DNA from 2 places in the Paenibacillus sp. D9 genome. Region 2 is predicted to be linked to the other one. Evidence: predicted binding sites of a transcription regulator. Region 2 holds the regulator's gene; the other holds the start of a gene.
The links. The regulator LexA, encoded in region 2, represses DNA repair genes until DNA is damaged. The targets are predictions, from matches to a motif close to CGAACATATGTTCG.
Positions count from the first base shown of each region.

Region 1: recA (recombinase RecA) is a predicted target of LexA. The motif match lies at 5,190-5,203, and genes of this name have one in related genera.

Region 1 covers NZ_JZEJ01000001.1:1,174,604-1,190,110, forward strand. The annotation lists gene VE23_RS05455 (dipeptidase) at 1-139, opposite strand, end outside; gene VE23_RS05460 (stage V sporulation protein S) at 260-520, opposite strand; gene VE23_RS05465 (TIGR00282 family metallophosphoesterase) at 647-1,441, opposite strand; gene rny (ribonuclease Y) at 1,506-3,050, opposite strand; gene VE23_RS05475 (RecX family transcriptional regulator) at 3,238-3,918, opposite strand; gene recA (recombinase RecA) at 4,048-5,115, opposite strand; gene VE23_RS05485 (competence/damage-inducible protein A) at 5,405-6,655, opposite strand; gene pgsA (CDP-diacylglycerol--glycerol-3-phosphate 3-phosphatidyltransferase) at 6,856-7,431, opposite strand; gene VE23_RS05495 (YajQ family cyclic di-GMP-binding protein) at 7,566-8,057, opposite strand; gene VE23_RS05500 (helix-turn-helix domain-containing protein) at 8,306-9,247, opposite strand; gene VE23_RS05505 (DUF3388 domain-containing protein) at 9,271-10,035, opposite strand; gene VE23_RS05510 (DUF3243 domain-containing protein) at 10,215-10,466, opposite strand; gene ymfI (elongation factor P 5-aminopentanone reductase) at 10,582-11,313, opposite strand; gene yfmH (EF-P 5-aminopentanol modification-associated protein YfmH) at 11,328-12,617, opposite strand; gene yfmF (EF-P 5-aminopentanol modification-associated protein YfmF) at 12,622-13,893, opposite strand; gene sleB (spore cortex-lytic enzyme) at 14,025-14,822, opposite strand; gene VE23_RS05535 (DNA translocase FtsK) at 14,932-15,507, opposite strand, start outside.
Region 2 covers NZ_JZEJ01000001.1:735,591-751,097, reverse strand. The annotation lists gene metH (methionine synthase) at 1-1,129, opposite strand, end outside; gene VE23_RS03515 (1,2-dihydroxy-3-keto-5-methylthiopentene dioxygenase) at 1,285-1,827, shown strand; gene VE23_RS03510 (HAD family hydrolase) at 2,004-2,789, opposite strand; gene VE23_RS03505 (hypothetical protein) at 2,843-3,358, opposite strand; gene VE23_RS03500 (aldo/keto reductase) at 3,456-4,442, opposite strand; gene VE23_RS03495 (DUF896 domain-containing protein) at 4,444-4,656, opposite strand; gene VE23_RS03490 (LysM peptidoglycan-binding domain-containing protein) at 4,794-5,258, opposite strand; gene lexA (transcriptional repressor LexA) at 5,469-6,092, shown strand; gene VE23_RS03480 (hypothetical protein) at 6,239-6,811, opposite strand; gene VE23_RS03475 (GNAT family N-acetyltransferase) at 6,969-7,424, opposite strand; gene VE23_RS03470 (DinB family protein) at 9,094-9,573, shown strand; gene VE23_RS27260 (topoisomerase DNA-binding C4 zinc finger domain-containing protein) at 9,722-9,814, opposite strand; gene glnA (type I glutamate--ammonia ligase) at 10,317-11,645, opposite strand; gene VE23_RS03460 (MerR family transcriptional regulator) at 11,681-12,094, opposite strand; gene VE23_RS03455 (methionine gamma-lyase family protein) at 12,187-13,422, opposite strand; gene hflX (GTPase HflX) at 13,442-14,767, opposite strand; gene VE23_RS03445 (AAA family ATPase) at 14,790-15,507, opposite strand, start outside.

The sequences.
Region 1 (15,507 bases), 440 kb from region 2:
GCTGTCGGTCAAGCGTCACGTCGAGCTGCCGGCTGCCGGAGCCGCCAGCCGCTTGGCAGACGTCGAGCTCCGGATGACTCAGCAGCTTGCTGAGCACGTCGCAATGCAGATCCGCGACTCCGAGTACAGGGTGTTTCATGGCGCTGCAGCCTCCTGTTCCGTTTCTTGCTCTTGCATGATATGAATCCATGGCTGTAAATGGACGCAAAAAAACCTGCTTACACCGTAAACAGGTCGAATCGAATAAGTTGTCCGGTCTTCAGCGCGGCTCTACGATCAGCTTGATCGCTGTGCGGTCTTCGCCATCGATGACGATATCGGTGAAAGCGGGAATGCAGATGAGGTCCACCCCGCCGGGAGCGACGAAGCCTCGGGCGATCGCGACCGCCTTGATCGCCTGATTGATGGCTCCAGCCCCGATCGCCTGCAGCTCAGCAGCTCCACGTTCCCTTAGAACTCCAGCCAGTGCCCCTGCGACGGAATTTGGATTGGACTTAGCGGAAACTTTTAATACTTCCATGGAAAGTACCTCCTCGGGAATGATGGGTAGCTGCGGCTCTACACTACTTCCATACCTATTCGAGAGGGGACAAAAAATTCCTGCTTCCATTCCGATAGCCGTCTCCAGGATTCGCCACCGTTCTTATCAGTACATCGCTAGAGAGGTCTCGGTCAATCGAATTTTCTCCAGCTTTGCAGCCTGCCCGGTCGTTTCGTCCATCTGGACGAGCAGTCCGTGCAGATGCCAGTCGCCTTCATCGACGACAAATCTCGACGGAAGGCCGGTCAGGAACTTATGCAGCACAGCGCCCCGCTCCATGCCGAGGATGCCGTCCATCGGCCCGGTCATGCCGACATCGGTCAGATAGGCGGTGCCGCCCGGAAGGATCCGGTCATCGTTCGTCTGCACATGGGTATGCGTACCGACGACGAGACTCGCTCTGCCGTCAAGATACCAGCCCATCGCGATCTTCTCGGAAGTCGCCTCCGCGTGGAAGTCGACCATGATGCAGCGGGTTTCTTCTTGCAGCAGCTCCAGCTGCTCGTCCGCCACGCGGAACGGATCGTCATTGGGCGGCAGGAATGTCCTGCCCTGCAGGTTCAGGATGCCGAGCTTCTTGCCGTTCGCCTTGATGACCGCCGCTCCGCGGCCGGGCGATTGAGGCGAGAAGTTGGCCGGACGGACGATCCGCTCCTCATCGTCGATCCACTCGAAGATGTCCCGGTTGTCCCAGGTGTGGTTGCCCATCGTAATGCCGTTGACGCCCCAGTCAAAAAACTCCTTGGCGATCGCGGCCGTAATTCCCCTGCCGGCCGCTGCATTCTCGCCGTTCACGATAATGATGTCGGGATTATATTTGGACCGGAGAGCGGGCAGCGCCTTGCGCAGCGCCGTACGGCCGACGTTGCCGACGATATCTCCGATGAACATGACTTTCAGCATGACTTGCCTCCTTCGGATTACAAAGAAAATCCCGCTCCGGAGAGCGGGATGATCCACGGTATTACTTGGCGTATTCGACCGCGCGGGTTTCCCGAATGACCGTGACCTTGATATGTCCCGGATAATCGAGCTCGCCTTCGATCTTTTTCGTGATGTCTCTGGCAAGGCGGAACGCCTCGGTATCGTCGACTTTCTCCGGCTGCACCATGACGCGGACTTCGCGTCCGGCCTGGATCGCGTACGATTTCTCGACGCCGTCGAACGATTCGGAGATGGCCTCCAGCTTCTCCAGACGCTTGATGTACGTCTCCAGCGTCTCGCGGCGTGCGCCTGGGCGCGCTGCAGACAAGGCGTCTGCCGCTCCGACCAGCATTGCGATGACGGAGGTCGCTTCGCAGTCGCCATGATGGGACGCGATGCTGTTGATGACGACCGGATGCTCCTTGTACTTGCGGGCCAGCTCGACGCCGATCTCGACGTGGGAGCCTTCCACTTCGTGGTCAAGAGCCTTGCCGATGTCATGCAGCAGTCCGGCGCGCTTGGCCAGCGTGATGTCCTCGCCAAGCTCGGCGGCCATCAACCCGGTCAGGTAAGCGACTTCCATGGAGTGCTTGAGCACGTTCTGGCCGTAGCTCGTCCGGTACTTCAGGCGGCCGAGAATCTTGATGAGATCCGGGTGGATGGCGTGCACGCCCACTTCGAAAGTGGCCTGCTCTCCATACTCGCGAATCCGCTCGTCCACCTCGCGGCGGGATTTCTCCACCATCTCTTCAATGCGGGCCGGGTGAATCCGTCCGTCCGCAACGAGCTTCTCGAGTGCGGTGCGGGCGATTTCACGCCGAATGGGATCGAAGCCGGACAAGATGACCGCTTCCGGCGTATCGTCGATGATAAGGTCGATACCCGTCAAAGTTTCCAGCGCGCGGATGTTGCGGCCTTCGCGGCCGATGATCCGGCCCTTCATTTCTTCGTTCGGCAGCGTGACGACCGATACAGTCGTCTCCGCCACATGGTCGGCGGCGCAACGCTGGATAGCCAGCGAGATGATGTCTCGCGCCTTCTTGTCCGCCTCTTCTTTTGCCTGCTGCTCGATTTCCTTGATCATCTGGGCAGTTTCGTGGCGGACTTCCTGTTCCACGTTGGTGAAGATGATGGTCTTGGCATCCTCCGTGGTCAGGCCGGAGATCCGTTCGAGCTCGCTCTGTTGCTGTCTGTAGATGGAGTCGATCTGATCCTGTGTTTCTTCGATTCGTTTCTCCTTGTTGGCTACCAATTCTTCTTTGCGTTCGAGTGCTTCTAGTTTTTTATCCAGTGACTCCTCTTTTTGCAGCAGCCGTCTTTCGAGACGCTGATTCTCATTGCGTCTCTCCCGAATGTCTTTATCCGCTTCAGAACGGAGTTTATGGATTTCGTCTTTCGCTTCCAGCACCGTTTCCTTCTTCAGGGCATCCGCTTCCTTCTTCGCCTGTTCGACGATCTGGACGGCAGCCTGCTCTGCACTGGAAATCTTAGCCTCGGCAATCGACTTTCGGACGAAGTAACCAATCCCAAAGGTAATCGCGCCAACAACGAGAACGATCAAGATCCACCAAATAACGGGGCTCATCTTGTTCACCTCCTCGTTGCATTCACCAAGGCAGAAAATAAGCCGGGAATGATATTCAGTTGTTGCGATTCGGTTCCAAACCGTGTCTAAGACTGTAGAATGGAGACTTATAAACTTGAATCCATTTACGAAAGGAAATACATCCCTTTCACTCGCGGATGCACTATTATTGTAGCTTTACGCAATTTCAATTGTCAAGCCAGAGCGCTTCCGTCTCCAGTTCCTCTCCTGACGACACATGCCGCACGGCCTCCCGGACCAGATCGCCCTGGAAACCGCGGCGCAGCAAAAATCCCGTCAGCTTCAGCCGCTTATCGCGATCCTCTCCTTTGAGGCTCCGCCATTTCTTGGCTGCGGCCTTGAAAGCCGCTTCCCGCTCAGCCCCGGCATCGAGCGCCTCGATCGTCTCTCCAGCGGTCAGCTTGGACACCCCGCGCTGCTCCAGCTCCTGACGGATCAGCCGGCGCCCTTTCTGGCTGCTCTTCACCTTCTGGGCGGCGTACATTCTCGCATAATCGCGGTCATCGATGACTTTTTCCTGCTGCAGCCGGTCGATCGCATAGCGGATATCCGGTTCCATATATTCCTTGCGTTTCAGATAATCCGCCATTTCCTTGGCCGTCCTCATTTTGAATCCGGCATAATACAGCCCGGAGGCATAAGCCTTATACCGGTCTCCCTCCGACTGGATCGCCTCCAGCTCCCCGCTGCTGAGCACGCTTCCTTTCAGCAATCTATACTTGACGAGTATATCCTCGTGGACGGAAAACTCCGGCTCTTCATTCCCATCCAGGCAGATCCAGTAATAGGAACGTTTGCGGGAATCGGGTTCTACCTTGGTCACGACTTTCTCGCTGCTGTCCTGCATATGATGCCTCCTCCCTGATCCACGATCGGATGGCTTGAGCAAAAAAGCACCTCTGAACGATTCAGAGGTGCTTCCCTGTCAGGCCGGTCTATTCAATGTAAAATTGGCCCGGAATGCTCGCCGGACGGCTTAAACGTCCAGCTCCAGCTCGTCCAGCTCTTCATCTTCCTCTGCAGGAGGATTGATTCCGGCGGCTGCCCGTTCGGCGGCCGCATTGAGGTTATGCGCCTCGCGGATTTTGGCATCGATCGTATCCGCTACGGCAGGGTTGTCCTTGAGGAACTGCTTGGCATTCTCGCGGCCTTGACCAAGGCGGTCGCCGTTGTAGCTGAACCAAGCGCCGCTCTTGTTGACGATGTCCATCTCGACGCCGATGTCGATGATGCTGCCTTGACGGGAAATCCCTTCTCCGTACATGATGTCGATCTCCGCCTGCTTGAACGGAGGCGCCACCTTGTTCTTCACGACTTTGATCCGCGTGCGGTTGCCCACGACATCATTGCCTTGCTTGATGCTCTCGATGCGGCGCACGTCGAGACGAACGCTGGAGTAGAACTTCAGGGCGCGGCCGCCGGGAGTCGTCTCCGGGTTGCCGAACATGACGCCGACCTTCTCGCGAAGCTGGTTGATGAAGATCGCGATCGTCTTCGACTTGCTGATGGCGCCGGACAGCTTGCGCAGCGCCTGCGACATGAGGCGCGCCTGAAGGCCGACGTGGGAATCGCCCATCTCGCCTTCGATCTCGGCCTTCGGCACGAGAGCGGCGACGGAGTCGATGACGATGACGTCTACCGCGCCGCTGCGCACGAGTGCCTCGGCAATCTCGAGAGCCTGCTCGCCGGTGTCCGGCTGGGACAGCAGCAGCTCGTCGATGTTGACGCCGAGCTTGCTCGCATAAAGCGGATCGAGCGCATGCTCCGCATCGATGAAGGCGGCTTGTCCGCCCGTGCGCTGCACTTCCGCGATCGCATGGAGAGCGACCGTCGTCTTGCCGGAGGATTCCGGACCGTATACTTCAATGACGCGGCCCCGCGGAAATCCGCCGATGCCGAGTGCGATATCTAATGCGAGGGAACCGCTGGAAACCGTCTCAACGGTCATATGCGTGGACTCGCCTAGTTTCATAATGGAGCCTTTTCCGAATTGTTTCTCGATTTGGCGGAGAGCCATATCTAAAGCTGCGCGGCGATCTGACAAGAGATCCACATCCTTCATTCATCATTTTATAGTTCTATCATAGCCTGTTTGCATTCGTTTGCCAAGCTTTTTTTCGAACATACATTCGCTTTTTTTGTCCGCGGCGCCACCTCCGTATCCGCAGCGGCGTCCGGACAAAAAAGAACCGTAGCTGCGAAATGCAAGCTACGGTTCTTCCGTTAACTGTCTCCATTGTAGACCATTCCCGATGCCCAGACAAGAGCACCCGGAATGCAGCCGGAGCCGAGCGGGCGCTGCGGCCGGCATGTTCATCCGGACGCCCGGCGGATCAGGATTCCTTGAGCAGCGTCCACAGCCGGTACAAGGCGTGCTTGGCTGCGCGCAGCCGCACCATTTCCCGGCTGCCGCCGGCTTGCAGCGTGTATACGGAAGCTTCCATGCCCTTGCGCGAGATGCCGATGTAGACAAGTCCGACCGGCTTGCCCTCGGACTCTCCCGGACCCGCCACGCCCGTTATGGATACGCCCCAGTCGCTGCCGGTCGTCTCGGACACCCGCTGGGCCATCAAGGCTGCCGTCGCCTCGCTTACCGCCCCTGGCGCTCCCGCGCCTTCCAGCATCTCCAACGGAATGCCGAGCAGCCGATGCTTGAGCGCATTGGTGTACGTGACGATGCCTCCCAGGAACTCTCCGCTGCTGCCGGGCCTCGAGGTGATCAGCTCGGCGAACAGCCCGCCCGTGCAGCTCTCGGCGCTGCTGAGCCTGTGCCTGCGGTCGCGCAGAAGCCGCAGAACGGCTTCCTCCAGCGGGATATCCTCCTGCGCATACAGGTAGCTGCCGACCCTGGACTGGATCGTCGCGGCCATATCGTCGATCCGCTTCAGAGCCTCCGCTTCATCCGGCGATTTGGACGACAGGCGGATCGTCACCTCTCCCTCCTTGGCATAAGGAGCGATCGTCGGATCGGTCTGGGCTTCGATAAGATCGATCAGCTCATGCTCCAGCTTGGATTCGCCGATGCCGGCAAATCGGAGAATGCGGGAGTGAAGCGCCGCTCCACGGCCGTATTCCTGAAGGATCCAGCTTGTCGCGGGGCCTTCGAACATCGGCTTCATCTCCATCGGTGGTCCGGGCAGCAGAATATAGCGGATGCCGTCCTGTTCAAGGGCGTTGCCGACGGCGAGTCCCGCTTCGTTGTCCAGTGCGGCGCTTCCCTCGATCGAATTCGCCTGCCTCAGGTTGCTCTCCACCATATGGGCGCCGCGGCTCGCGAAGAAGGATTTCATTCTCGCCAAGGAAGGCTCGTGGATGACCAGCTTGCGTCCGAGCATGTCGGCAAGCACATCCTTGGTGAGATCGTCCATTGTCGGCCCCAGGCCTCCCGTGAAGACGAGCAGATCGGCCCGGGAAGAAGCGATTGCAATGGCTTCTTTCAGCCGGGAGGCGTTGTCGCCGACGACCGTCTGGAAAAACACGTCGATGCCCAGGGCTGCCAGCCCTTGGGACAAGTAGCGCGCGTTGGTGTTGACGATTTGGCCAAGCAGCAGCTCGGTTCCGACCGCAATGATTTCGGCTTTCATGTTGGCATTTCTCCTCCGGGATTGGGTTTGTCGCGATGATTGATAATGGGACAATCGGCGGGAACGCGCCCGTGCACAGATTCCTCGATGACGGTCAGGCGTTCCAAGGCAAATGGAAGGATGGTGCCGGCGGCGCCATCCTTCCAGCGTACAAGAAAGGCCCCCGATCCCGGCGGGGATCGATGGCCTTGTCCAGCCGGTTATTCAACCGGGATGAGATTGCGGTTTTTGATGAAGTAGTCGATGCCCGACCATACCGTAATCAATGCGGCAGCCCAGCTCAGGATCAGATCCAGAGGCAGGTCCAGGAATGCTCCCGGGAAATTGTTGAGCAGCAGCACGATGATCATGGCGATCTGAACGCCGGTCTTCCATTTGCCCCAAGTGCTTGCAGCCAGTACGGAGCCTTCCAGCAGAGCGATCTGCCGGAGGCCGGTCACGGCGAATTCGCGGCTGATGATGACGATAGCGAACAAAGCGCTCAGCTTATCCATCTCGACCAGCGAAATAAGCACGGCAGCGACGAGCAGCTTGTCGGCGAGCGGATCGAGCAGCTTGCCCAGATTGGTCACCATCTTGTTCTTGCGGGCCAAATATCCGTCCAAGCCATCCGTGCTGGCTGCAATAATGAATATCAGCGTGGCGATCATCTGCGTGTACGTAATTTGATAGTCCCCGAGCTTAATGGATCCCAGATCAAGACGGATCAGCAAAAAGAACATGATTACAGGCACGAGAAAAATACGCGCAAGCGTGATCTTGTTGGCCAAATTCACGCGGGTTCCCCTCCCTGACAAAACTCTAACCTAAAGTATGTACGCTACCCGGGAGGCCATTCTCAAAAGAACGGACATAGCCGGTCCCTATACGATAAAAGTATAAACGAACCGAAAACCCGCTGTCAAAATTGTTACCGGAAATTCGTGTACTGCAGCTCCAGCTCCAGGTTCGCGCCGCGGAGCAAAGCCATGACGGCCTGCAGGTCGTCGCGGCTCTTGCCGGTCACGCGCAGCTGGTCTCCCTGGATCTGGCTCTTCACTTTCAGCTTGGAGTCGCGGATAAGGATATTGATCTTCTTGGCGTCGTCCTGGCCGATCCCCTGCTTCAGCTTGATGCGCTGGCGCACGGTGCCGAGCGAGGCGGCTTCAATCTTGCCGAAGTCCATATTCTTGATCGGGACGTTCCTCTTGATCATCTTGGTCTGGAGAATGTCGATGACGCTCTTGAGCTTGTACTCGTCGTCCGACTGGACGACCAGCTCTTCCTTCTCCAGCTTGATGCTGCTCTTGCTTCCTTTAAAATCAAAGCGGTTCTCGATTTCCTTCTCCGCTTGGACAATCGCGTTGTTCAGCTCCTGCAGATCGACCTTCGATACGATATCAAACGAATTTTCGGAACTCATGGCAAATCCTCCTTACATGGCATTCCTCTTATTATAAAACATCCGGCTGCGAAAGTATAACCGGCGGGGACGCCGATGCATTTCCGCGGGACAAGCCTGCGGCTCTGCGCATCTATCCCATCGAATCGAATACAGGCAGCAAGGCCGTCACCATCGGCCTCCCTTTCAACCGCCGATCTTTACGTTCCAGCCTCTTAGGATCGTGCAATCGAAAAAGGCATCCCGCACAGGGATGCCTTTTCGTGCTGCTATTGGCTGTTTTCGGAATCCGAGCCGCTCGTGCCGTCGGTTGTTCCGGCCGAATCGGCATCGCCGCCGGATGCTGCATCTCCTCCGGATGCCGGCTCGAACTGGATCTTCTTCGAGCTTGGACGGTCTCCGTCGTCGATCAGCTGGCCGCCGACCGTAATCTCGGTATTGTCCGCGCGTCCGGTATTGAGATAAATGACGTCATCCACCGGTACGGACAGAGTGTCGCCGGCTTCGGCCGCTTTGTTGTACAGGAATTCGCCTTTTGGACCGCCTTTGCGAACTTCGATCCATGCGGTGCCGGTAAAGCTCAGTTCAATGGTGACGGCGCCGTTGGTCTTGTAGTAATCAATCTTGCCCGACTTGCGGTCGAACGTCACGGCCCCTTCCGGAGTCGGGGTCGGCGTAGGAGTCGGCGACGGAGTCAGGCTGGGCGACGGGCTCGCCCCTCCGGCAGCATCTCCCGGAGACGGCGATTGTCCAGGTCCGGGCGTATTCGTCGTGATCGGCGTTTCGTCCGCGGTGGGCGTCTGCCGGTCCGGCTTGATGACGAAAATCCAGATCAAGACGACGATCAGCGCCAGAAAAGCCCACATCAGCACGGAAAACCCCAGCTTGCCGACCCGTTCGGAGGTCGCCCTCGAGGTCGATGCCTTGCGCGGCGGCTGCGGGGCAGCGGCCGGCTCTACCGCCGAAGCCGCCGGCGCCGCAGGAAGCTCGTTCTTGTAATAGTTCAGAAGCTCGTCGGCGTTGAGACCGACCGCCTCCGCGTAGTTCTTGACGAATGCACGCGCATAAAAGCTGCCTGGAAGCGCGGCGTAATTGCCTTCTTCGATCGCGGTCAGGTAATGCTTGCGGATCTTGGTCATCTCCTGCACCTGGTCCAGGGAGAGTCCCATTTCTTCCCTTGCCGTGCGCAGGGTTTGGCCCAATTCAGACATGGTTGGCCATGCCTCCTCTCAAATTAAAAATCGTTATAATTGACGGTGAAGGAATCATAGGAGATTTCTTCGTCCGGCGTATTGCGAAGCTCGATAATAGTCGTAAAAGTGCTGTAATCATAATTGGATTCACGGATAAAGATGTCCGGATGCTCGATGACCTTGGTCGAGGGCATCTCCATGATTTCCTGGAGAAGGGCGTGATGGCGCTCGTTGGAGCGGATCGTGCTGACGATGCCGTCGATGATGAAGATATTGTCGGGATTCATTTCCTCGCTCGACAGCTGGCTGCGCACCGTCTGGCGGAGCAGCGTGGAAGAAACGAACGTCCAGCGCTTGTTGGAGCAGACGCTTCCGGCGATGATGGATTCCGTCTTGCCGACCCTCGGCATGCCGCGCAGTCCGATGACCTGGTTGCCGTCCCGCTTGAAGATTTCGCCGAGGAAATCGACGAGCAGTCCCAGCTCGTCCCGCGTGAAGCGGAACGTCTTGCGATCATCCGAATCCCGTTCGATATAACGTCCGTGACGCACAGCAAGCCGATCCACCAGGCTCGGAGGACGCAGCTTGTTGACGGTGATGTTCTCTACCTTGGCAAGCATCTTGCCGAGAATCTCGATTTTTTCGTCGTCGTTGGTCTGAAGCAGCATGCCGCGGGTGCGGTCCTCCACCCCGTTGATCGTAATGATGTTGACGTTGAGCATGCCGAGCAGGGAGGCGATATCCCCAAGCAGGCCAGGCCGGTTCTTATGTATTTTGTACTCCATATACCACTGTTTGGATTCCATTAATCACACCGTCCTGAGGTAATGAGCTGTCTTTATGCCCTTCATTATAAGCCTACATTCTACATGATTCGGCAAGAAACCGCAATGATCATGCCGACGTTTTTTGGGCGGCGGAATCTTGATGTCCGCAGCCAAGTAGAAAAGCCCCCGAATGGGAGCTCTCCGCCAAAAGTCGATGATTAACCGTGATTGACCAGCTTCACCATGAGGCGGGCAATCGTCTTGCGCTCTTCCTCGTCTCCGACGTCCCAGATCTCCTTCAGCACGCGCTGCTCTTCGTTTTTCGGATCGACCTTCTCATCGAGAAAAGATCCGATCTCATAAGCGAGGTTGCCGAGGGTTTCCTCGGTAAGACCCATCTTTTTGCCCTGCTCAACGCGGTCGGACAGGAATTCCTTCCATCCTTCAAAGCTCGAAAGTACAGTAGACATGCTTCGTCGCCTCCTTGGTCGAATAGAGAAAGAAATCATCAACGACCCTATTGTGTGCGGAGGCCATCTTCCCTATACGACGACCAGGGCTGGAAAAAAGTTGCGGCCGGACCACTCATGTGATCCAGCCGCCGTTCGGACTGATGACTTGACCGGTTATGTAGGATGATTCCGGCAAGGAAAGGAAATAGACCAGCGAAGCGATCTCATCCGGATGGGCCAGCCTTCCGGCCGGAATTTCCTCTTCCAGCGCCTGAAGCTCGCCTTGATCGAGATGGCTGTTCATTTCCGTGTCGACCGCTCCCGGAGCGACCGCGTTGACCGTTACTCCGGACGGCGCCAGCTCCTTGGCCAGCGATTTCGTGAACGCATTGACCCCGCCTTTGGTCGCGGAATACAGCACCTCGCAGGATGCCCCGGAGATGCCCCACACGGAGGATACATTGATGATTCTCCCCCAGCGCGCGCTCACCATCCGAGTCATGAACAGCTGCGTGCAGAGAAACAATCCCTTGAGATTGACCGCGGTCACGTCGTCCCATTCCTGCTCGGTGAGGTCCGCCAGCATGCCGTAATGCGAGATGCCCGCGTTGTTGACGAGAATATCCGGAAGCAGCCCTGCCGCTTCCAGCTTCTCCTTCATTCTGCCCAGACTCTCCCTGGATCGCACGTCGGCGGAAACCGTCATGACCCTGCCGCCGCCGAGAGCGATGCATTCCCGGGCCGTTTCATTGGCGCGTTCATGCGAATTCAAATAATGGATGACCACATTCATTCCTTCCGCGGAAAAGCGCCGCGCGATGGCGGCGCCTATGCCCCGGCTTCCCCCGGTAATGAGGACGGTCATCTCCTGCAAGCTTTTCAAGCTTCCGCCGGAGGCAGCACGACGGACACGGCCAGCTGGCCGAAGTCGAAATGCTCTCTCAGCCGGGCATTGGCATCGTCAAGCGTGATGCTCTCATAAGCCGGCAGCAGCTCGAACAGATCCTGTCCGCGGAATTTGTAGCGGGTGAATTCGCCTGCGATCGACTCGGGAGAATTGAGCATCCTCAGGTAGCTTCCGATGCGCTTGCGCTTCGTTCTCTCGAAAGCTTCGGCATCAAGCCCGCTCTGCTGCAACGACGCTACCGCTTCCTTGACCCGCGCGACGAGAGCGTCCGGGTCCTTGGTATCGCCTCCGATGATAGAGAAGCCGTAATCGGTGCTGCAGTTGTATTCATATCCGAATGAATCGGAGATGAGATTGTCGTCGTACAGCTGCTGATAGGTCGGGGAGCTGGATCCAAGAATGGTTTCCAGCATCAGCTTGGTCGTGACGTCCCGGCGCAGCAGCGCAGCGCTGTCCAGGCCGTTGGTTTTCTCCTTGAAGCCGAACAGGCACTTCGGCAGAGAAACCTGAAGCTGGATCGCTTTTCGCGGCGTATTCACGCCTTGCGGCTCGGGCTCGAAGAAACGCTTGATTTCGCCTAGAGGCTCATATGTCTTCGCAGCCTGGTTGGACCGCACCAGCTCGAATACCTGCTCCGCATCGACGCCGCCGACGATGAACAGCAGCATGTTGGACGGGTGGTAGAAGGTCTCGTAGCAGCGGTACAGCATTTCCTTGTCGATCTTGTAGATCGATTCCACCGTTCCGGCAATGTCGATATGGACCGGATGCACCTGATACAGCGCCTCGATCAAGCCGTAGTAGACGCGCCAGTCCGGATTGTCGCTGTACATGTTGATTTCCTGCGCGATGATTCCTTTTTCCTTGTCGACGTTCTGGTCCGTAAAGTATGGATTCTGGACAAAATTGATCAGCGTCGTCAGATTGGCCTCGATCTGCTCCGTCGCCGAGAACAGGTAGACCGTCCGGTCGAAGCTCGTGAACGCATTGGCGGAAGCGCCTTGCGAGGCGAACGTCGCGAAAATGTCTCCGGTCGGCTCCTCGAACATTTTGTGCTCGAGAAAATGGGCGATGCCATCCGGCACGCGGGCAAGCGGTCCGTCGCCGATGCCGAAATGATTGTCTACCGAGCCGTAGCGGGTGGAAAAGGTCGCGTACGTTTTCTGGAACCCTTCCTTGGGCAGCACGTAAACCTGCAGCCCGTTGGGCAGCTGTTCGTGGTAAAGCGTTTCTTCGACGCCGGGATAACTGAGCTTCTGCATGTTGTCAGGCCTCCTTCTTGTCGCGCAGGAAGTAGATCGTATCCAGCTTGACGCCTTCCGCAACCCTCACGATGTCTTCAGGCGTTACGGCCCGCACTTCTTCGAGCAGCTGGCCGGCTGTCCTCTCCTTGCCGGAAAGAACGCTGTTGAAATCATACGAAATCATCTCGTAGGCGGAATCCTGGAGCTCCCGCAAGGAATTCGTCAGCATGGCTTTGGTCTGGCTGATCTCCAGCTCCGACAGCTCGCCGCGCTTCATGCTCTCCAGCTGCTCCTGGATGATGGCGACCGCTTTGTCGTAGTTGGCGATTTCAATGCCGGACTGAATCGTGCACAGCCCTTTATGGCCGTCCAGCCTCGAGGAGGCGTAGTAAGCCAGGCTTTCTTTTTCCCTTACGTTCATGAACAGCTTGGAATGCGGATAGCCTCCCAGAATGCCGTTGTACATCAATGCGGCGGCATAGTCGTCATCGCCGTAGGCGACTCCCGTGCGCAGGCCGAGATTCAGCTTTCCCTGAGCCACTTCAAGCCGTTCGACGACATTCTTCACCCCGTCTTGAGGGAAACGGATATCCGGGCTTCCGTACTTCGAGGGAGCGGTATCGGGAAGCTTGAACGAAGCCGCTGCGAGCTCCTTCACTTCCTCAAGCGTCGTATCGCCGACGACATATAGGTCGAAAACGGCCGTCTCCAGCCAGCGGCGGTAGGAATCGTACAGCGATTGCGGAGTGATGGCTCCCACGTCGGCGATGCGCCCGAGGGCATGCAGCCGGTAGGGCTCGTTGGCGCACATGATTTCCATGCAGCGCTCCGCCGCATAGCGGATTTTATCGTTGATGATGCTCTCCAGCTTTTTGGTGAGCGTAACCTTTTCGCTGTCGACATACTTGCTCCGGAAGGCTCCGTTGTCCAGAGCCGGCTGAGTGACCGCTTCTCCAAGCAGCTTCATGGAAGCGGCGAGCAGCGACTGCTCCGCGGCGACGAAGCGGTCGTTGATGACATCCATCCGGAATTGGACGATCTGGGAATTGCCCCGCTTGTAAATATCGAAACCAAAGCCGGCGCCGTACAAGTTGTCCAGCTGCTCCCGGAACTGGATCGTCTCCGGATGCGAGGCCGTGCCGCGCCGCAGCACGAACGGAGCGAGCGCGGTTTCCGTGACGGTGGATTCTTGCAGCGGAATGCCCGCGAATAAAGAGACGGCGAAGGTTTTGAACCTTTTGGTCGGCAGCACATGCAGCCGGATGCGGCCGTGGCTCCCTTGCTGAAACGCCATATCCGAACCCCTTTCCGCGCCATGTTGGCGATAGGTAATCTGTTCCATATTGTATGCCATTCCATTCTATCTCAGCCTAAACAGAAGAAGCAACCGGGGTCAGGCTTGCCCTGGCCGGCTGCTTCCGAGCTTTACATGCAGAAAATATGCTTGCCGATCGTCTTCACTTGCTGACGCGACCAGATCCATTTGGAGGTGGCGGTTTCCGGATTGAAATAGTACAGGCAGCCGTCCGAAGGATCCCAGCCGTTGATGGCGTCCTCAACGGCCTTCTTGGCCCGCTCGTTCGGCGTCAGCCAGATCTGGCCGTCCGCGACTGCGGTGAAAGCGAGGTTCTGGAAGATGACGCCGGATATCGAGTTCGGGAATTCAGGCGACTTGAGACGGTTGAGGATGACAGCCGCTACTGCAACCTGGCCTTCATAAGGTTCGCCGCGGGATTCCCCGTATACGGCATTGGCCATGATCTTGATGTCGTTGGCCGACAGGTTGAGCTTGTTCGACTTGCCGATGTCTCCGCCGGAATTGCCTGCGTTTCCAGTGTTCCCAGCGTTGCCGCCGGCGGCAGTGCCGGATTCTCCGCCCGGAAAATCGGCTGCCGTCGGCTTCCAGTTTTTCGTCGCTTCCCACAGCTTGAGCTTGGTCTTCGCTCCGACGACTCCGTCGGATTTCATGCCGAACTTCCATTGGAACCAGGTGACGGAGTTTTTCGTCTTCGGTCCGAAGCTTCCGTCGATCTTGCCCTCGTAATAGCCTAGATATCGGAGACGTCCTTGAAGCTCCACGACATCCTTGCCCGATGAGCCCTGACGGATGGTGGCGCTGCTGAACGTTTCGCTTGACCTGCCGGGCAGCTCGTCCTTGAGCGTATAAAGGCTGAGCACCAGCAGCATGGCCGCGATCGTCATGACGATCAAACGTATCTTCATAGTCGGGATCTGCCTTTCTCTAGCGGGATGCGCCTTAAGCGATGCACGGCCTTGCGTCCGCTTCGCCAAAGCGTTTGACAGTCCCTAGTATGAGAAAGCAGGTCTCCTTCTATGCATGTTTCTGGCTCGCCTGGAACTGGTCCGCCGTCATCAGCACCTCGCGCGGCTTGCTGCCCTCGTAAGGGCCGACGACGCCTTTGGCTTCAAGCTGATCCACAAGCCTGGCGGCCCGTGTATAGCCTACCCGCATGCGCCTCTGCAGGAGCGATACGGAAGCTTGCTGGGCATCGACGACGATCTGCATCGCCTGATCGAACAGCTCGTCCAGCACTTCTCCGTCTCCCGCAGCGTCGCTGTCGTCCAGCTCAGGCACGAGGTCCTCCTTGTATTCCGCCGCGGCCTGGGATCTTGCGTAATCGACGACGGCTTCCACCTCGGAATCGGACAGGAACGCCCCTTGAACCCGGATCGGCTTGGACATGCCGACAGGCAGGAACAGCATGTCCCCCCGTCCCAGCAGCTTCTCCGCTCCGACCATGTCGAGAATCGTCCGGGAATCGACCTGCGACGAGACGCCGAAAGCGATCCGGGAAGGAATATTGGCCTTGATCACGCCTGTGATGACGTCCACGGACGGACGCTGGGTCGCGATGATGAGATGGATGCCGGCCGCCCTTGCCATCTG
Region 2 (15,507 bases):
TGACATGGGCGCCCTTCTTGACCTGAGCGCGGGCGATTTCAGCCGCCTCCTCGTATTTGCCTTCCACGATGAGGCGCTTGAACTTGCGCGAGCCGAGCACGTTCGTCCGTTCGCCTACCATATAGGGACGGTTGTCGGATTCGATGTAGACCGTCTCGATGCCGGATACAGCTGGAGGATGGCTGCCTCCGCGGCCGCGCGGGGCGTACCGGCTCATCGTTTCCGCCATCGCCCGGATATGCTCCGGAGTCGTACCGCAGCAGCCGCCGGCGATGTTCAGCCAGCCGTTCTCGGCGAATGCGCCCATCTTGAGGGCAAGCGACTGGGGAGATTCATGGTAATGGCCGTTTTCGTCCGGGAGGCCCGCATTGGGGTAACAGCTGACGGCCGCCAGCGAGATCTCGCTCAGCGTGCGGATATGGTCGCGCATGAATTCCGGACCTGTCGCGCAGTTGAGCCCGATCGAGATCGGATTGAGATGCTCCAGGGAGATGTAGAAGGATTCGATATTCTGGCCGGCCAGCGTCGTGCCCATCGGCTCGATCGTGCCGGATATCATCAGCGGCAGCGTCTTTCCCGTCGCCTCGTAAGCGTTGCGGATCGCAATGCTGCCCGCCTTGACGTTGAGCGTATCCTGGGATGTCTCCAGCAGCATGCAGTCGACGCCGCCCTCGATCAGGGCGACCGCCTGCTCGAAATAGCTGTCCACGAGACCTTCAAAGGTGACGCCGCCTGTCACCGACAACGTTTTCGTCGTCGGACCGATCGCGCCCACGACGAAGCGCGGATGCTCGTCGGTGGAATATTTGTCCGCCGCTTCCCTCGCGATGCGCGCTGCGGCGAGATTAATCTCCCGGGCCCGCTCCGGAATGTCGTACTCGGCGAGGACGATGCTGGCTCCACCGAACGTATTCGTCTCGATGAGATCCGCTCCCGCCTCCAGGTACTGCTCATGGATGCTGCGGATGACCTCGGGCCGGGTCAGCACAAGCATTTCGTTGCACCCTTCCAGCTCCTCGCCGCCGAAGTCATCGGCCGTCAGATCGACCTGCTGGATCATCGTGCCCATGGCCCCGTCCAGAATCAAGATTCGCTTCTCAAGCATTTCCTGCAAACTCGGCTTCGACAATCTTCTGCACCTCTCCGTCAAAAATCGTTATCCTTTAGTCTATCAGATGATCGCGGGAGTGAAAAGAACTGTAATCGACAACCCCCGAAAGTTGATTTATAATAGAAATTAGCGCTATATTCAATTCATTTCAATGGGAAAAGAGGGAATTGCCGATGGCTGAAATCCGCATCCGCAATACGAACGATCGCATTTCCGGCGATGAGCAAGTAAAAGCATTTTTGGATTCCCAGGAAGTGCTTTACGAGCACTGGGACATGAGCAAGCTCGACGCGTCCCTGCAGGAGAAGTTCACCCTGAGCGACGACGAAAAGGCCTCCATCCTGGAAACGTTCGACTCCGAAATCCGCGATCTGGCGGGCCGCCGAGGCTATCAGATCTGGGATATCATCACTCTGTCCGAGTCGACTCCGAATCTGGACGAGCTGCTCCAGAAATTCGAGAACGTCCACACGCATACCGAGGATGAAATCCGCGCTATCACAGCAGGCAAAGGCATCTTCATCATCAAGGGCTCCGACGACGTCGGCTACTTCGACGTAGAGCTAGAAGCCGGAGACGTCATCTCCGTTCCGGAGAACAAGCCGCATTTCTTCACCCTGATGGAGAACCGCAAAATTGTCGCTGTCCGTCTGTTTATTGAGAAAGACGGCTGGATCGCCCATAACTACTCCGATCCTGAATTCCAGAAAGCTTGATTTGCCGGCGCCAAAAAGGCTGCCGCCCGTCGTCTTCGGTTGAAGACGGGGCGGCAGCCTTTTTATTCGGGGATGACCGTTCCAGTCGCCGATTCGCGGTTCGCGCTGCCGGCGCATTCCCGCAGCCTCCGCTTGGGACGCGGAAGCTTGCACATCGGGAACTGTCCTGCGACGCCTTATGCAAGCAGCGGAATGAGCTGATCCAATCTCGTAATTTCATGGCTGGGCACGATCTCCGGATTTTTCGCCTTTCCGCCCCGGTTGATCCATACCGATGTCATCCCGATCGTGTTCGCTCCGAGAATGTCGGTCGTAAGCTTGTCTCCGACCATGATGCCATCCTCCGGATCGACTCCGAGCAGTTCAAGAGCATGGCGGAATATGCCGGCATCCGGCTTGCCTTTGCCGTAATTGCCGCTGATGACGATCTCGTCGAAGTAGGAGGTCAGCTCAGGCACGCCGAGCAGCTTCTCCTGCTGCAAATCCGGGGATCCGTTGGTCAGCAGAAGCAGCTTGTACTTGCCTTTGAGGGAGTCCAGCACCTCGAAGGTTTCCTCGTATACGATCGGCCGCTCGCGGCGTTCCTTCGGGAAGCGCTCGGCCAGCTCCGCTCCAAGCGCCGGATCGTCGACCCCGATGGCCGCGAGGCCGCGGGTCCAAGCATCCTTTCGGTAGCCTGGAGCGAGCTGCTCCAGCTTGCGGAACGATTCCAGCTCCCCCTCCGAAAAGCGGGCCCAAAGCCCTTCCAGCGGATTGATGCCGATTTGCTGCGTGAACGGGAACGTTTCATACGAGCTGTACAGCTCTCTCGCCTCCCGCTTCACTTCCTCCTCCAGCCGCTTCGGATCGACGCCCGCCTGCTCCTTGGCCCATTCGCAAGTGGCCTGGAAGGCTTCGTCCACGCTCCGCTCATCCCACAGGAGCGTATCGTCCAGATCAAAAAGTACCGCTTTCTTCGCCATCTCTTTCTTCCTCCCGAACCGTTATGTCCAAGCTGACGGCTGCAAGCCGGATGTCATTTCTGCGTAAAAGGAATGCCGTTGCGGGCGGCGAACTGCTCCAGGCTGACCGCCATACGGTCCGTAGGATATCGGTTCAGCACCCGGGAGAACACCCAGTTCGCACCTTTGACCTGCTCGATGACGACATAGCTTTTCATGACCGAGATGCCTTTGATGGCTTCTTTATTGAGACGCTTGTCGCCGGTCATGCGGCGCGTCTGCACAAAATCGGCTCCGACCGCCAGATAAGGGCGCCGCAGGAAGAACATCAAAGCCAAGAAGACGTACATCGCCACGACGATCCAGTTCCAGTTCGTCGCTCCTTCATCTTTTGGAAGGATCAGCACATACAAGGCGACGAAGAGCACCAGCATGATCGGGGAAATGAAGTTGCGGCCTTTGAACCGTTCCGTACGATCCCCGGACGCCGCAGGCTTGATCGCGGTCTGTCCCCTCTTTTTTCTAGTTGCATTGATTTGCGCCGAATTGCGGCGTACTTTGCGTTCCCAGGAACGAGACAATAGGGTCACCTCTGCCATAGATTTTGTTGGCCTTATTAGGACGGCTTGTCGGTATTACGTAAGCGGGCGGCTTCCCGTTTCGCGCGGAGACGCCGATGGCCGCCTGTCAGAGAGGCCTGCGGAATTTCTCCAGGAATCGCGTCGGATATTCCGAAGGCAGGCGGCTCGCCTCGTCCAAAGCTTCGAATTGCTCCTTCGTCAGCTCCCAGCCCGCAGCTCCCATGTTTTCTTCGTACTGCGCGTAAGTGCTCACTCCGAAGATCGGCGATGTGATGCCCTTCTGCTGGATGAGCCAGCGGAGAGCCGTTTGCGCAGGCGTCTTGCCGGCTTGCGCGGCGACCTCCTTAAGGACGTCCAGGATGCGGAAATTAGGATCTGTATTCCGGTATTGCCAGGAACTCTCGCCGGCATTCGCAGTCAGCCTGCCTTCTGTCGGCTCCTCGCGTCCGTAACGGCCGGTCAGGAAGCCCCCGCCAAGCGGCGCCCATGGAATGATGCCGACGTTCTCTTCCAGGCAGAGCGGCACCATCTCGCGGTCCATTTCGCGATTCAGGAGGCTGTATTGCGGCTGCACGCTGATGAAGCGCGACCATCCCCGGCTGTCGCTTATCGCGAGCGCCTTCATCATCTGCCAGGACAAGTAGTTCGAGCATCCTATGTACCTGATTTTGCCGGCGGAGACGAGATCGTCCAGGGCGCGCAGCGTCTCCTCCAGCGGAGTGGCATGATCCCATACATGGACCTGGTAGAGGTCGATATAATCGGTGCCGAGCCGTTTCAAGCTCGCTTCCACGTTCTGAACGATATGCTTGCGAGACAGTCCGGCTCCGTTGATATGCTCTTCCGTCTGCATGCGGACCTTGGTGGCCAGCACATATTCGTCCCGATTGCCTGCGATCGCCCGTCCGACGATCTCCTCCGATCTGCCGCCGGCGTAGACGTTGGCCGTATCCAGAAAATTGCCGCCCTCGCCGCGAAAATGGTGGATCATGCGAGCCGCTTCTTCTTCAGGCGTCGTATTGCCGAACATCATCGTTCCGAGACACAGCTCCGAGACGGCTAGCCCGCTTTTGCCGAGCAATCGGTATTCCATTTTATTGGCCCCCCTTGTTCTCGTCATCCACCCATTCAATGTTGTCCAGCTGCTGCTTGAAATTGCGCTTGAAATTGGCCAGATACTGCTGTCTGAGCTGCGTCCGTTCTATGACTTCCTCAGGCGTCAGCCCGACAGATTTGTGCTTGCGGGAAAGCTCGTTGATCCTTGCGATCAAGGCATCGATATCCACTCGTCGTTCACCTCTGTTCATTGACGTTTCCTTCTAACTTTGAACTACGGAGAAGAGCTTGTCAAGAAAGCCAAAAAACCCCGGCGATGTCTCCCGGGGCTGATATCTATCGAAATGAAATTAGACTCTCAAAACGGGCGAGGCCTAAAAGAAGCCGTTCAAGATTGCTTGGGAATGATCAAGGTCTGACCCGCCTGCAGATCGGAATCCTTCAGGCCGTTGCGCTGCTTGATCATGAAGACGCTGCGCCTGATGTCATGGGAAAGGCCGGAATTCCCGGCGATGGACCAGAGAGTGTCTCCGCTCGTCACCGTGACGGTCAGCTCGCCCTCAGCTGCGGGGGCGATTCCAGAAGAGCTCGCTCCGGAAAATCCCCAAAAGCTGGAGAAGACCAGAAGGAACAGGAGGATTGACGCTGCATATGGAAGCAGGCGGCGCGGACGTCTGCTCCCGGCTGTCCTTGCCGAGACAGCGGAGGAACGGGGGATGAATCTGGAATCGCCGGGAACTGCTCCGGGACGGAAGCATTCCTTGAGATAATGATGTTCCTGCTTCTTCACTTGCCTGCGGACCGTTGCCTCAGAGCCTCGCTCCGGCGTGCTGTATCCAGATAAAGTCATCATGACCGTTCACTCCCCAAACGTTTGTTCTTATTCCCAGAATAACACGAACATTTGTTTTGGTCAACGCTTATTTGGAACGTATGTTCGCCGATCGGAATCGCCCTATGCGAACGGCTGTTTCTCGAACTTATGTTTGTACGAACTCGGGTTCTGTGCTATACTTTGCCTACATATTTCTTTCTACTAATTTCTAGTTTTGGAGTGATTGCGATGTCTAAAGTGTCCAACCGCCAGCAGGCCATTCTTGACTTCATCAAGAACGAAGTCCGGGACAAAGGCTATCCACCTTCAGTACGTGAGATCGGCGAGGCGGTAGGCCTGGCATCCAGCTCCACGGTGCATGGCCATCTGGACCGCCTGGAGAAGAAGGGCCTGATCCGCCGAGACCCTACCAAGCCGCGCGCCATCGAGATTCTCGACGGCGACGATGCCGCCATGCTGCCCTTTCCCGTCTCGATCAGCCGCGTTCCCGTCGTCGGCAAGGTAACGGCCGGAGTGCCGATCATGGCGACCGAGAACATCGAGGAGTACTTCCCTTTGCCGGCTGACTATGTCGGCGATCACGAGGTGTTCATGCTGAGCGTCGTCGGGGAGAGCATGATCGAAGCGGGCATACATAATGGCGATTACGTCATCGTCCGCCAGCAGCCTTCCGCCAGCAACGGCGATATCGTCGTAGCCATGACGGAAGATGACGAAGCGACGGTCAAGACGTTCTACAAGGAACGCGACCATATTCGGCTTCAGCCCGAGAACGCCTCCATGGAGCCGATCCGGCTCAAGAATGTGACGATTCTCGGCAAGGTAATCGGATTGTTCCGCAATCTTCACTGAGGCATGTCCCTTTTGGGCCAATAGGAAGTCCCTTCCATTACCCCTCCATATCCGGCTTTATTCACCCCTTCGCGCACTCTGACAGAGTGCGCGTTTGTTTTTCAAAGGTTCTTATTTTTCACTGTTGTTCGCTGCTTTTCGCATTGTCATCGAAACTTTTCGTGGAAAAACTCGTTCAGGTAAATATGCTTGGAGCCCGGGTATTGAAAGCTCATGTAGAATCCCGAGGATTCAAGATGAACTCCGGTCAAGTACCGGCTTCGCACATAGGGCCTGATCAATCGGCGGAATCTTTCCTCCTGCCCGCTTCGTATCAGAACCGCCGCCTCCTTGGCGAAGGTGCCGCTGCCGGCCAGCTTCCGGTAGAGCGGCAGCACGGCCGCCGATAGCCTGCGGAGCACAGCTGCCGAAAAAGCGAATTGCGCCGTTCCGGGCGGAATGGTCGTCGCATTCGTGTACGCTCGAACAGGCGGTGGATAGTTGAAGTCCACGAAAAATCCGATGCCGTTCGTACTGAACGAATTGACCGGCGCAAGCGGAGCCTCCTCCTTGAACAGCTTCAACAGCGTATCGAGATCCGCCGCTCGTACTGCAGCGCTCCATTCCTCGGCGAATGGACGGCTTCGAACGAACCGGGCATAAAGCGGCAGCATGCTGGAGGCTGTCCGCGCGAGCACAAGCCCTGACACCCCAGCTCTCGGCTTTGATTGTCTGGCCACGCTCTTCCCCCCTGTTAACGAATCCTAACCGGAATGTTCCGGCAAGATGCCTATGAGTATGAGCCTATGCCGCCCTAAGATTGTCCGAGAACAAGAAAAAACGGCTTGTCCGATCGGACAGCCGCCGTCAAAGCTTATTGGGTTGATCTGCACTCTCTCATAATTGCTTTGTCATAAATACGCTATTTGGGTCTTCCTCATAGCCAGAGAACGGCCCGCATTCGATAAAGCCGAAGGACGCATACAAATCGCGGGCCGGAACAAAGGCATCCATGGAGCCTGTCTCCAAGCTGATTCGAGCATAACCCCTTCGTTTGGCTTCCTGGATAATATGATCAAGAAGCTTTCGGGCAACGCCCTTGCGCAAATGTCTCGAAGCCGTCCTCATGGACTTGAGCTCGCCATGGCTGGCGTCGAGCTCCTTGAGAGCGCCGCATCCGAGCAATTCCCCCTCTTCCCAGACGCTCCAGAAAGTGATTTCCGGCTTTTTCAATTCATTCAAGTCCAACGCGTGAATGCTTTCAGGAGGAGAATTTTCGGCCATCCCCCGGAGATGCTCCCCGATCAAAGCCCGGACATCAGGCCCGTTTAAGTCATCCAACATAATTCTCATCATTTCATTCTCTCCCCTGTCCAATCCATTACCTGTATTATATCGGTGTCCGGGTAGGGGAAAAAGGGAGAAATTAAAAAGCAATTTTCATCTTTTCAATCCTTTTCATCACCTAAATAGATTACGCTGATTCGCTGCTGGAACCACAGTGGCAGGCAGGCTCTTCACTCCAGTATTTCCTGCTGCACAAACGTAGCTGTAAACAAAAAAAAAGCCCTCCGACTAGTAAGTTCAGCGGGCTTTCTATATATGTTACAACGAAAATTAACTTAAGCAATCTGAATGATGACAAGATGTGCAGAGACGGATCTGGTTCCACCAGCAAGAGGAGTTATCGTTAATGCAGTTGAGTTCCCGGCTGGATTACGAACCGTGAGGATAGAATTTATCACTGTCGTTTGGACAAGGGCCGTGCCTACGATCTGCGATGTGCCCGTTGCCCTCCCAACTACCGTGTACGCGAGATCGGCGCCGTTAAGTGTCAATATGAGTTGCCCCGCCTCGGTCACACTCACCTGGAACAGAATCTGATAGGTTCCAATCGCAGCCAGGTTAAATGTAGTTGGACCTGTTCGTGTAATGGCAGTACCGCTTGTTGGCCCATTTTGAGGAAAGCTGACATCAGTACCCGGTGCGACTGTTGCAGCATTATCGGGTGGCATCAAGGCGAAAAAGTCTGAAAAAGCGAGTACTCCGCCTGTTGCTCCTGTGGTTCCAGTAGCTCCTGCTGCTCCTGTGGCCCCTGCTGCTCCTGCTGCTCCTGCTGCTCCTGTTGCTCCTGCGGTTCCGGCCGGGCCTGTTGCTCCCGTTGCTCCTGTTGCCCCAACTCCTGGTCCAGTCGCTCCCGTCGCGCCCGCAGGGCCTGTTGGCCCGATAGCTCCAGTTGTCCCTATTCCCGTTGGCCCTGCTAGACCTGTTGGCCCCGTTGCTCCTACTGGACCTGCAGGTCCAGTAGGACACGGCAGACAAATGCCTTGCGGTCCTGTTGGTCCTGGAGGCCCTTGCGGTCCTTGCGGTCCTGGAGGACCTGGAGGACCCGGTAATCTTCCCATTAATGTACACTCCCCTCTTGTTGTGGAATCGCTCATAGGATGTATCTTTATTTGCAAGCTATTCCATTTATTAAAGCTTTATTCCTACAAGAAAAGTCAAATCGAGCTTGGATATGGGTATTGAAGAGCGTCCGTTTGACTTTCGGTTGAAGGTTGAGTTGTACTCCTTTCCACACCCTTAGGCCCGGTCAGGTCAAGCTTGGTTTCTTATGTCCGGAGATCCCCTTCAGGATCAACTTTTTTATTCCTTCAAATAAAATAAAATCAAATCATTTGTTCTGTAAGAAACAAATCGGTCCAGTCCAACCATTTCGTATTTGTTAGAAGGTTTATACTCAACACATCCATCGGAAACGTGACCTTTGCACAGGAGCCTGCAATCACTGGCACTCTCATCATATGGGACAGAAACAATTTATCATTCGAAGAGCCAATGTGGCTAAGAACCGCATGAACCGTATTTAGGGTGACTAACGGAGAACTTTAGTTCAGCGATTCAGGAGCAGTTTGCCGACACCGCAGCTGCTCCTTCTGTCGTTAAGCTAATAGACAGGATAACGCTATTATTTATCGAATGGTAGGAGTAACAAAGTTTAAGGTGCGCAGGAGGCCACGACATGCTGAAACTATTCGAGTATAACTGGCAAGTTCGCAAAGATTGGTTTGACTGGTGCGATACAGTGAGCGAGGAAGAGTTGATGAAAAGACGCACCGGCGGCATAGGGTACATCCTTTCCACTCTGTATCACATTGTGGCAGTCGAGTATGGCTGGATATGCGGTGGTATACAAGAAAAAGCGATTACAATCCCTCAGTTTGAGGAAGTGGCAAGCTTGCAGCAAATAAAAGATTTTTCAGGCCGTTGCCACTTGGAACTCGCTCCATTTGTGTATGATTGGAAGGATAGTTTGGAAGACCGCATGATGATTGATATCACGGATGAAGGGGAACGGGAATCCCATAAATACGGCGAAGTAATGCGGCACGTGATCGCCCACGAAATCCACCACATCGGTCAATTGTCTATATGGTCACGAGAAATCGGAAAGAAGCCGGTTACTGCAAACTTGATTGGCAGAGGATTATTCGATATTTAACGCAGCCATGTCCTATTGAACAACGGGATACGTTAGCTCAATGAACCGCCCCCCATGTAGGGCGGTTTTCTTTAGGTTGAAAATCAACATTAAGATTTAACATTGCCTAGAACAAAAAAGCCCGCCGACCACAAGGCCAGAGGCTATTTCATCGGCTCACTTCAAACTGAGCAATGCTTCTACATTTCGGATATTTGCTGCAGCCGTAGAAATCGCTCTTCGGTCCTTTCCGCCGGACCATAGGCGCTCCGCACTTCTTACACGTTTCTTCTTCAGGGAAAAGACTTTTGCTGTTGACCAAGTACACAGCTTTGCACTAAAAATTTCAGAATGGTTCATCCAGTAACGTCCCATTAAATGCATTAAAAGTAACTGATGGATAAGCAGGCATTTTACTTGTCGCATCAAAAGTAGTATTACCACCGTATGTCTCAACATATCTGTATAAATCGCTGTAGAAAAATCATAAGAAAAAGGATAGTTTTTCTTTTCAGCAGCTGAAGCACTAAAGGGTGATACCACAATTGAAGGTCATCCAAGAAATGCTCGGACATCTATGCCCACATCTCCAAAAAAATAGAGGATGCCAGCATGGAGAAGTTCGAAGCCTTCACCAAGGGCATCCTCAACAATTTTGAAGTTCGGGGGCAAACGGGGGGCAGCCAGAAATAATACACTGATTCCTTGAAAATGCCCCCCGATAAAAATCTCTACAATCCCTTGATACTACTGGGATTCCTCTCTTAGTACAGAGTCAGGTACTGATCGCGTTCCCACTCATGCACCTGCGTTTTGTACATGTCCCACTCGATTTCCTTGAGCTCGTAGAAATGCGCCAGGGCGTGGTCGCCGAGAGCTTCCGTAATAATCTCGCTGCGCAGCAGCTCGTTCAGAGCTTCGCGAAGATCCTCCGGCAGGCTCGGGATGCCGTCCTCCAGACGCTCTTCGTCGGTCATGACGTAGATGTTGCGGTCGATCGGAGCCGGCAGCGGCAGCTTGTTCTTGATGCCGTCCAGGCCGGCCTTCAGCATGACGGCCAGAGCCAGGTATGGATTCGCGGCCGGATCCGGGTTGCGCACTTCGACGCGGGTGCTGAGGCCGCGGGAAGCCGGAATGCGGATCATCGGGCTGCGGTTGCTTGCCGACCAGGCGACGTAGCTCGGCGCCTCGTAACCCGGCACCAGACGCTTGTAGCTGTTGACGGTCGGATTGGTGATGGCGGTCATCGCGCGGGCATGGCGCAGAAGGCCGGCCATGTAGTAACGCGCCGTCGGGCTGAGTCCCAGCTGATCGTCCTCGTCGTAGAAGGCGTTCTCTCCGCCGCGGAACAGCGACTGATGGCAGTGCATGCCGGAGCCGTTGACTCCGAACAGCGGCTTCGGCATGAAGGTCGCGTGCAGGCCGTGCTGGCGGGCGACCGTCTTGACGACGAGCTTGAACGTCTGGATCTGATCGGCCGCTTTGATGGCGTCCGCGTATTTGAAGTCGATCTCATGCTGGCCTGGAGCGACCTCGTGATGGGAGGCCTCGATCTCGAAGTCCATCTCCTCGAGCGTCAGCACGATTTCGCGGCGGCAGTTCTCGCCGAGGTCCATCGGCGCCAGATCGAAATAACCGCCCTGGTCGTTGAGCTCGGTCGTCGGCTCGCCCTTCTCGTTCGTCTTGAACAGGAAGAATTCGGGCTCAGGACCTACGTTCATCGCAGTGAAGCCCATTTCCTCGGCTTCCTTGAGCACGCGCTTCAGAATGCCGCGGGGATCGCCGGCGAACGGCGTGCCGTCCGGCATGTAGATGTCGCAGATCAAGCGGGCGACGCGATCCTGCGTAACCCACGGGAATACGACCCAAGTGCTGAGGTCGGGATAAAGATACATATCGGATTCCTCGATACGGACATAACCTTCGATCGAGGAGCCGTCGAACATCATTTTATTGTCGAGAGCTTTCTCAAGCTGGCTGACCGGAATCTCGACGTTTTTGATCGTGCCCAGCAGATCCGTGAATTGGAGACGGATGAATCTGACGTTCTGTTCCTTGGCGATGCGCATGATATCTTCTTTGTTGTAACTCACCGTATCTACTCCTCACATCATAAAATAGGTTATGGCTAGCGTTTGTTCGGGAAAAAGCGGCTCAGCTGGCCTTGGATAAGCGATGCTTTGCCAGGACGCTTCTCTTGCAGCTGCTGCTTCAGGAGCAGGCGAAGCTGGGAATCGCTGAGCTCGCGGCGCTTCACTTCGGATATCTCCGTCATGATGGTCGCATCCTCGGATTCCTTGGAGACCGGGTTCATCACCTGCTTGATTCCGGCGATGTTGACTCCCTTCTCGATGAGGGATTTGATCTCCAGCAGCCTTTCCACGTCGTTAAAGGAAAACAGCCTTTGGTTGCCCGAGGTGCGCGCCGGGACAATCAATTCATGCTGCTCGTAATAGCGGATTTGGCGTGCGGTCAGGTCCGTGAGCTTCATCACGATTCCGATCGGAAACAAAGCCATATTGCGGCGTATATCGTCAGCCATGTTCACATCAACCTTCCAATCGCGATAAGTTATGAACCTATTGTAATCGCGCGACATAAAGGTGTCAAGTCATGTTAGGTTCTTGTGTAAGTTTAACTAACAATAATACCCTGCTGCTCCAGTCTTTGAAGCGACTGCAGCAAGGCGTACTTGACATGGGAGTAGGTCAATCCGCCTTGCATGTAGGCGATATAAGGCTCGCGGATGGGCGCGTCGGCAGACAGCTCCAGGCTTCCTCCCTGGATGAACGCGCCGGCCGCCATGATGACCGGATGCTCGTACCCCGGCATGTCCCATGCCTCCGGCACGACATGCGAGTCGACAGCAGCCGCAGCCTGAATGCCTTGCACAAATGCCGTGAGAGCGTCGGGCGAGCCGAATCGGATCGCCTGAATGAGATCCGTGCGCGGATCGTTCCAGGCCGGGGAAGTTTCGAACCCGAGCTCTTCGAACATCGCCGCCGACAGCACGCTGCCCTTCAAGGCCTGTCCGACGAGATGCGGCGCCAAAAACAGGCCTTGATAAATGCCGCGCAGCGTATCCAGCATCGCTCCGACCTCGGAGCCGATGCCGGGCGCCGTAAGCCGGTAGGCGGCAGCCTGGACGGCATCGGCCTTGCCTGCTATGTATCCGCCTGTCGCGGCAAGTCCGCCCCCGGGATTTTTGATAAGCGATCCTGCGATGAGATCGGCTCCGACCTCGGTCGGTTCCGACAACTCCGTGAACTCGCCGTAGCAATTGTCGACGAAGACGAGCACATCCGGCTTCATGGATTTTACTCGGCGGACCATCTCTCCGATCTGATCGACGGTGAACGAAGCTCTCCAGTCGTAGCCCCTCGAGCGCTGAATGCCGATGACGCGGGTCCGTTCCGTGATGAGCGTCTCCACCGCTTCCCAATCGACGCCGCCATCCGGCGCCAGCGCCGCCTCCTTGTAGAGGATTCCCCAATCCTGAAGGGATCCGGTGCCGTCGCCGGGCTTGCCTATAACCTTGTGCAAGGTGTCGTAAGGACGTCCGGTCACGTATAACAGTTCGTCCCCGGGACGGAGCAGTCCGAACAGCGCCGTGCTGATCGTATGCGTGCCGGACGCAAAATGAGGCCGCACGAGAGCGGCCTCGGACCGGAAGACGTCGGCATACACGAGATCGAGCACTTCGCGCCCCCGATCGTTGTAGCCGTAGCCGGTGGATCCGTTGAAATGAAAATCGCTGACCTTATGCTTCTGAAACGCTTCGATGACCTTCCATTGATTGCGCTCGGCGACGAGATCCAGTTCCGCGAATCGGGATTGAACCTTTTTTTCTGCCGCCTGCGCAAGCTTCATGAGCTTGTCCAACTTGTATTCAGTCTCCTTGCTGTGTCGTAATTCCGGCGCTGGTCCGCGACTGGCGGTAAGGCTCCAGCTGATGTCCGTTCACTTCGTAATCCGCGCGGTTGAGCTCCACCGTCAGCCATAGGACGTCTCCGTCCGCTTCCCGCTCCAGCACCTCGCCGCAACGGTAGGCAAGCGCGATCAGGTCCCCGCGGTCGGCCGGCAAGGCAAACGACCGGGTTTCCCCCGAAAGCTCGTCCTGAATCGCCTGCAGCAGACGGCTCCGGTCCGCAGCGTCGTAGGCGCTGATGAGCAGCTGCCGAGGACCGCTGGACGGAAGCAGGCTTCTGAGCGCTCCTCCGACCAGATCCTTCTTATTATACACGAGCAGGAGCGGCTTGTCCGATGCCCCGAGCTGCTGCAGCAGCTCCTCGACGACCCGCATCTGCTCGCGCCGCATCGGGGACGAGCTGTCCACGATATGCAGGATCAGGTCCGCCTCCGCGACTTCCTCCAGGGTGGCGCGGAACGCGGCTACAAGATCATGGGGCAGGTTCTGGATGAAGCCTACCGTATCCGTGAGCACGACCTCGTTGCCGCTTGGCAGGACCAGAACCCGGGAGGTCGGGTCCAGAGTTGCGAACAGCCGGTTCTCGACCAGCACGTCGGCGAGCGTAAGCTCATTCATCAGCGTCGACTTGCCTGCGTTCGTATATCCGACAAGCGCGACTTGGGTTACGCCCGTCTTGCGGCGCCGCTCCCGGTGAAGCTCGCGGGTGCGCGTCAGCTCCCGCAGATGGGCCTTGAGATCGGAGATGCGTCCCCGGATATGCCTCCGGTCGGTCTCAAGCTTGCTCTCCCCCGGCCCGCGCGTGCCGATACCGCCGCCGAGGCGGGACAGATTTTTGCCGTGTCCCGACAGGCGCGGCAGCAGGTAGCTCAACTGAGCGAGCTCGACCTGGATGATGCCTTCCCGGGTTTTCGCCCTTCCGGCGAATATATCGAGAATAAGCTGGGTCCGATCGATGATTTTGGCATCAAGCGATTGTTCGAGATTGCGCACTTGCGCACCGGACAGCTCCTGGTCGAAAATGATCGTTGTCGCTCCGAGCTCTTCCTTGACGGCGCGGATCTCCTCCACCTTGCCTTTGCCGACGAGCCATTTGGGATCGGGCGCTTCCTTGTTCTGAATGACAGTCGCAAGCACTTCGACGCCGGCCGTATCGGCCAGGTTGGCGAGCTCTTCGAGCGAATGCTCCGGATCCGAAGGGCCGCGCTTCGCCTCCTGGGTGACCAGACTGACGAGAATGGCCCTGTCGGGCACGCCATGATCCGTTTCATAGGTTGTCGTATCCAAGCTTTGCGAAGCTCCTTTCGCCTTATCCGAGTTCACCAGGCTGCTTGACCTTTCCCTCCCAGCGCATGTCTTCCGGACGGATGCTCATGAGCTCCTGCCTGCCGGGACTGGCCGACGCATACTGGTTGAGGAGCCTGACGGCCTGGTGGCGGATGGATTTTTCAATCAGATTGCGGACATAGCGGGCATTGCTGAACGAATAGAGCGTAGCCGTCTTTTCCTGCATCAGATGGCTCCTCAGCTTGAAGACGGTCTGAGGGAGCAAGGAATAGTCCCGGTCTTTGGCCATCAGCTCAGCGATCTGTATGAGCTGGTCCACCGAGTAGTCGGGAAAGTCGATCTGGATCGGAAATCTCGAAGGCAGTCCGGGATTCGTTAGAAGAAAATGCTCGATCTCGAGCGGGTAGCCGGCCAGAATGAGGACGAACTGGCTGCGATAGTCCTCCATCGCCTTGACGAGCGTATCGATCGCTTCCTTCCCGAAATCCTTCTCCCCGCCTCGCGCCAGGCTGTAGGCTTCATCGACGAACAGGACGCCTCCCAGCGCCTTTTTCACGAGATCGCGGGTTTTTTGCGCGGTATGCCCGATGTATTCGCCGACAAGATCCGCCCGCTCGACCTCGATGAGATGTCCCTTGGACAGCAGGCCCATCTTCTGGAACAGCTTGGCGACGATGCGGGCGATCGTCGTCTTGCCGGTGCCGGGATTGCCCTTGAATATCATATGATAGACTTGCGCT